One region of the Gottfriedia sp. OAE603 genome, then DNA from elsewhere that is predicted to be linked to it. Evidence: riboswitches for the same ligand, from Rfam matches in the RefSeq annotation. Region 1 holds a riboswitch; the other holds the start of a gene.
The links. A riboswitch is a leader RNA that binds a small molecule or an ion and turns the genes downstream of it on or off. The one in region 1 is predicted to bind FMN.
Positions count from the first base shown of each region.

Region 1 (3,426 bases):
CACTTCATTTTCAACTTTAAATATTGTTAAACTTGTACCATCAATGGTGATACTCCCTTTTGGTAAACAATATTTTGAATAGCTCATTGGAATGTTTATTTTATAAGTAACTGCATTTTCAAGAGGTTTAATCGCAATAATTTCACCGGTTACGTCAATATGTCCTGAAACAATATGTCCACCAAACCTTCCATTTGCAGCCATTGCTCGTTCTAAATTCACTTTATGATGATTTGATAACATTTTTAGATTAGTAGATTGATAGGTTTCTGGCATAACATCTACTGTAAATTCATCTTTCGTAAAATTTGTTACTGTCAGACAGACTCCGTTGATCGAAATACTATCCCCTAAATGAACATCTTCTAGAATTTTTTTTGCTTGTATTGTTAGGACTAGTGTTTGTCCTTTATTGACCGTATTTTTGACTGTTCCAATTTCCTCTACAATTCCAGTAAACAAGTTAATTCACCTCGTTTTGAAGATGCATTCGAATATCAGTTCCAATTGTTTCAACCGATAATAATGTTAAATTGAGAACATTCTTCATCATTTCATTACCTAAACCATTTAATAGATTACCATTATGGATCCCACCAATTAGTTTAGGTGCATAATATAATATTAGTTCGTCAAATAAGTTTTCTTCTATGAATGAGGTATGAATCTTACTACCACCCTCTACATAAACCGAATGGTAGCCCATTTCTGCTAAAAGAGAAATGACTTCTCGTACCTTAACTTTTGATTCACTTGTTTTTATCATTTCAATTCCTTTTTCTTGATAAGGAATCAATTCTTTTTCGGTTATTTGATTACCAACAAAAATAATTGTTTTAGCATCAATCGTATTTGCTATTTTCGAATCAATTGGCGTTCTTAAACTCGAATCTAAAATGACTCGAACAGGTTGTCTAGTTTCTTCTTCCAATCGTACTGTTAAAGATGGATTATCATGAAGAACAGTTCCAACACCTACTAATATACAATCATGTATTCGACGTTCCTCATGCACTTTTTCTCTAGCTTTTGCACCAGTAATCCATTTACTGTCTCCTGAGTATGTGGAAAGTTTTCCGTCTAAGCTAAGCGCTGCTTTTAAAGTAATATGCGGTCTTTTTTTGTTTATAAATGTAAAGAAGCCTTTATATAAATTCTTTGCTTCCTCATGACAAACTCCGACCTCGACCTCTATACCAGCTTGTTTCAACTTTGAAAATCCTTTTCCACTAACTTTGGGATTGTCATCTTGCACTGCTATGACGACTCTTTTAACCTTTTTCTCAATTAATAAATCGGCACATGGTGGCGTTCTACCATGATGACTGCATGGCTCTAATGTTACATACACGGTTGAGCCTATCGATTTTGTTCCAGCCATATGTAAAGCATGAACCTCAGCATGTGGTTCACCTGCTTTTACATGACACCCTACGCCAACAACAGAACCGTCTTTTACAACTACAGCTCCCACTGGTGGATTAGGACTTGTTTGCCCAATTGTTGAGTTTGCAAGTTCAATAGCTAATTTCATAAATAGTTGATCCAACTTATCACACCCTCTAATTCAAATTAATTTGAAAAAGTGAAAAAGCCCCTTAAGAATGTACTTAAGGGGCTTTAGATGTTTAAGAAAGGAAGCATACTTAAATAAACGCGGAAACAATTCATAAAATTTACATGATTGTTACGCATTTATTGTTGTGCAATTGATTAAAAAACACAACAAACTAAGCCTATATCAAACGATAATTTGAAAAAAATCAAACTCGTATTGATATATGCACTCCATCCTTCTCCCATCCAGACTATACTGTCGGCTCTAGATTCTAACTAGATCAGCAAACATATAAAAAAACATATGCAGCTCACGGGCTTAGTATAAAAATAATTTTATACAACACCGCCGGTTGGGACTCTCACCCGACCCCGAAGGACACACTAATTATCAAATTTGTTTCATTATAACTAGCAAATTATTCAAAGTAAAGTATTATAGATTTCAAGTTTTATCAAAGAAATAGCAAAATATTAGTGAATTCCTATATTTTTCTAGTAAAATTCTGAGATAAAAAAAGAAAAAGATCACCTAAAATTGGTGATCTTTTCTATACATTACTTATCATTTTTTTGTCAATTCAGCACTTCTTATAAGTCATTTCCAACCTGACTAAACATTTTTTGCTCCTTGATTGACTCCTTTTTTTGCAGCCAACCAAAATAGACTGCTACTACTACAATTGCTAATAAAATATAAATTGACGAAAATAATAATATACTAAAAAAACAAATCGCTAGAATAGCTGACCCTATTTTTAGCCATAATGAATCAAAAATACGCATACATGCTAAGACGCCAAGTAAAGCGTTACATAAGAAGAAAGCATTCGCAATTGCAACTAGCTGCTGAATGGAAATAATGTTCAAAAAGAATAATGTAAACACAATAATATGAATACAAAACAAGCTAAGTAAGCCACGGGTAGCAACGTTATTTTTATTTTTGTACGATAACCATGATGGCAACAATCCGTTTTTAGCTTGATCCGAAATCAATCTTGATACTGCTCCTATAACAAGTAAGACAGTGCTAATACAGAGTGCGATTGTTATAGTTGATATGATTGGAGTCGCCCAATTGCCAAATAAGCTTTCAAGTAATGGCGCCAACGATTGATTTGCTGCACTTTTTGAATCCGAGTGAATCCATTGGAAAGCGAGTGCAACCGTTAGACTGACAACTGCAATAATTGAAAAGCTTAAAGCAACTGCTTTTGGAATGGTCCGTTCAGGTGTTTTTACTTCTAAGGAATAACTACCAATGACTTCCCACCCAATTAGTGCCCAAAATAACAGAAGTAAGCTTTGACCAAAATCAGAAACAGTAATCGGATTCGATAATGTGATATTTCCTTCTACTGTAAATAATGTGTGCAAGCTTCCGACTAATAAAGTTACAACAATAAACGTGGACATGATAAATGCAAATTTACCAACATCGGTAATGTTTCTTGTTAAGATTAAATACACAAAACATAAAAGTCCGAGTGCTAACCATTTTTCATGAAACAGTGATTGTGAAGTAAGTAGCTGTAAATAATGTCCTGCAGTTCCTAACACAGCTACTGGTCCGAAACAAACTGCAAGTAAAAAGAAAATGGCTGATAAATTCTTTATTTGGGTCCCAAACGCTCTTTCAACTGCTAAAGGTACGCCTGAATCTCCAGGGATCATCAAGCTTAGTTTTCCAAACATATGAGCAAATAGCATACTCAAACCTAACATAATCATCCAAGCAAAAATTGCGTAATTTCCAGCTGTATCAAAAACTGCTGGAGGTAATATAATGATACCCGAACCTAGAATAGGCCCTACCATTAAGCCACTGAGCAATAAAAATCCAATTTTACGATTTTTCATACATCA
Region 1 is NZ_JBEUNN010000001.1:696,808-700,233, reverse strand. Features, by position in the region: gene ribE (riboflavin synthase) at 1-462, opposite strand, end outside; gene ribD (bifunctional diaminohydroxyphosphoribosylaminopyrimidine deaminase/5-amino-6-(5-phosphoribosylamino)uracil reductase RibD) at 464-1,549, opposite strand; FMN riboswitch at 1,788-1,941, opposite strand; gene ABID96_RS03510 (APC family permease) at 2,149-3,420, opposite strand.

Region 2 (3,426 bases), 1.7 Mb from region 1:
GACCAAAAAAATTTGTCACTTGATAAAAATGACTATCCTGAATGATCTGTGCACTTTGCTTTCCTTTTAATAAGTAAGTAATACCCTGTATTGTTCGCTCACTATTATATCGATTGATTAAAAATAATACGACTTCTTCTAGTATCGTTAATTTATTCATCCTAATCCTCTCGAACAAAAATTGTATAATATATTTGAATATTTTTATGCGTGACAAAATTTTAGTATAAAATATTCAAGACTATTTGTAATGATAGTTTTAATTTCTTCTAGCTTATCATATGTATCAATATCCGAACCATTTTAATATGATAAAAATACTTAATTATTTTATCTTTTTAATCTTCATTTCTCTATTTTTGCAAAACCTGTTACAATTATATTGAAAAGTTTCGGAAACCGTTTTAAAATATTTACAGGTACATTACAAAAATAGTATCTGTAATTAAAACAGGGAATAATTTGGGAGGTCAACACAATGGCAAAATATACAATCGTTGATAAAGACACTTGTATCGCTTGTGGCGCATGTGGCGCTGCTGCACCAGATATCTATGACTATGATGATGAGGGGATTGCATACGTTACTTTAGATGATAACCAAGGTATTGTTGAAATTCCAGACGTGTTATTAGATGACATGATGGACGCATTTGAAGGATGTCCAACAGACTCAATTAAAGTAGCTGACGAATCATTCGATGGCGATGCTTTAAAATTCGAATAGTAAAAACAACGACGATGTAAATCGTCGTTTTTTTATTTTCTCTTAAAAATACTTACTGTTTAATGTTGATTTATAAATACCTGTATTAAAAGATTGTTATTTGTATATATGGTTAAAGTAGATATTATTAATCGAGCCTTGCTTAGCACTTGTAAGAGTTGCGAGTCAGCTTGACTAAAAAAGATTCTGTTTTTATTTTAAGAAGTTGAATATATGCACTTATGGAAAGTTCGTTTTTAATTATAATAAGTTGCATCCATGCCCTTTGATCTGATTCTATTTTCATTTTAACAAGTTGATTGGAACGGAAGGTGCTCGCGACTCCTATGGGAAATGCGGGAAGGCTGAGACCCAACAGACGCGATAGGAAGGCATGCTAAAACCACGACGTCCTGTCGTAACGCATACATAACCCACATCCTGTGCCAAGAGGCTCAGCGCCCTCCCCATGGAAAGTGAGCATCCTGGAGTGTAATTCAACACGCTTCTTTTTACAGAACATAAAAAAAGTACCTACAAATTATGTAGGTACTTTCATCTATTTATACGTTATGAGCATTGACTCTTTGATTTAACCACACGATTAATTTAGGGAATAGTACTAATGTAAGAATCATAATTAGTAACCCTTTTAATGCATTAAACGGCATAATCGCAGTAACAATTACCTCATTCGGTAAACTAAAATTCATAAAATAAGCATAAGCAGGTAATAAAACAAAATAATTTAAAACACTTAAGATCCCTGTCATCACAACTGTTCCAATGACTAATCCTAAAGTTAAACCTTTAATTGAACGATACTTTCTAAAGAAATATGACGCAGGTAAAATATATAATACCCCCGCACTGAAGTTTGCAAACTCCCCAATCGGTACGCCAGTCATGCTTCCCACAATAATATAATGAAGGATGTTTTTGATTAATTCTACTAAAACCCCTGCAACTGGTCCAAAAATAATTGCACCAATTAATGCTGGTACCTCACTAAAATCAATTTGTAGCCATACTGGAAATGTTGGAAGTGGAAAATCTAACAACATCAATAAATATGAAATACTGCTCAGCATTGCCACCACTACCATTTTTAAAACTTTGTTGTTACGTTGTTGCATAATTACCTCTCTCCTTTTTCCCGATCATACCAAGAAAAATGAAAGGTTCGCTTACTTAGACAAGTGTGATTATGCGAATTTATTTAATTGTTAAAAAATAAGAATCAATAAAAGCTAAATGTCGGCAAAAATCACTTAGAAATACAAAATCCCCTATACATAAATGATAGGGGAGAAATTTCAGTACGCCAAATAAGCGTTCAAAAAGGTAAATTTTTTGAACTTGCGAACCTCCATCTTCTCCCATCCAGACTATACTGTCGGCTCTAGAATCGCACTAGATCCTGCCCAAATTACAGGCTCGCGGGCTTATAAGCTAAGCTTAATCACCGCCGGTGGGGAATTTCACCCCGCCCCGAAGATAGATCGAATATTAAATTACAACTTAATGTTACTAAATTAAATACAGTTTGTAAATAAAAAAAGTTTTTCCCTATTTTGCATATTTAAGTTAATGCATTAATTAAGTTATCCTGACAAAAACTTACCATTTCCTCATCATGATTTTCGTTTGCAAACAATATTAAGATGACTGTTGTATAGATCGATTTAAATTGCGCTAGCAGCTTTGACTCACTTGAAATATTTCCGTAAATCTCATAAAAACTGTCTCTTTTATCACTTGGAATGATACTAAATACAATTGATAAATCTAGTTCACGTTGACCAATATGAGCATCTCCCCAATCAATTATACCTTCTAAAGCATTGTCATCATTCACAATCATATTTTTGAAATGCAAATCACCATGCACTAAAACCAAAGGATTTTTTGGAATAATTTCTTGTAAATTGGCTATATATTGATTGATCATCATTTCATTTGGAAGTAATTTTTGTTTGATTGCATCTTCTACATATTTTAAAAATTGAGGTTTTCTATATTTAATATCTAACCTTTTTAACTCATCATGAGGTAATTTTAAATGAGAAAATGTAGAAAGTGGAATTGAATGTATTTGTTTAAGGATTTTTGCTAATGGCTCGATCATGTTAATTCGTTCTTGCCTGTTTAATCGCATCGGTGGTTTGCCTTTTATGACATTATATCCTAAAAATGGCCAAGGATATTTTTCAGAAGGTTGCCCGAATATGAACGGGATGGTCGTTTGAAAACTAATATAATCTTTTATGAAAGGTAGCAGCTGTTTTTCAACCTCTAATATGGCTACTGCAATCTCTCTTCTTGGAAACCTTAAAAGGATTTCGTCGTTAAGGATATATACTGTATTATCAAAGCCTTCGCCAATCTGTTCAATACTTTTGATTGCTAAGTTTGGAAATTGTTCATTTAGTATTTGTTTGACAACATCACTTTGAATTACATTTGTTGGATCCCATACATTTGCCAAAATTGTCACCTCCTATTTTAGTATTTGCTCTCTTAACATAAAAATAGAACTTTTCATATCATATCACTTACTCTAATAATACTAAGTGAATGATTCTATGAAAAGTTCCTATAAACAGACCATTAATTTGAAAATTGTAAATGTGGTTTAAAGTTTTCGAGTTGGAGTTTATAACCAATTCCCCAAACAGTTTTTATACTTAAATTCATTTCATATTGCTTTAATTTTTTTC
Region 2 is NZ_JBEUNN010000001.1:2,403,719-2,407,144, forward strand. Features, by position in the region: gene ABID96_RS12105 (YpbB family protein) at 1-160, opposite strand, end outside; gene ABID96_RS12110 (ferredoxin) at 479-727, shown strand; gene ABID96_RS12115 (ECF transporter S component) at 1,270-1,842, opposite strand; FMN riboswitch at 2,074-2,209, opposite strand; gene ABID96_RS12120 (phosphotransferase) at 2,289-3,194, opposite strand; gene ABID96_RS12125 (response regulator transcription factor) at 3,317-3,426, opposite strand, start outside.
Region 2: linked by a shared signal. The riboswitch ahead of ABID96_RS12115 (ECF transporter S component) and the one ahead of ribD (bifunctional diaminohydroxyphosphoribosylaminopyrimidine deaminase/5-amino-6-(5-phosphoribosylamino)uracil reductase RibD) in region 1 are both predicted to bind FMN.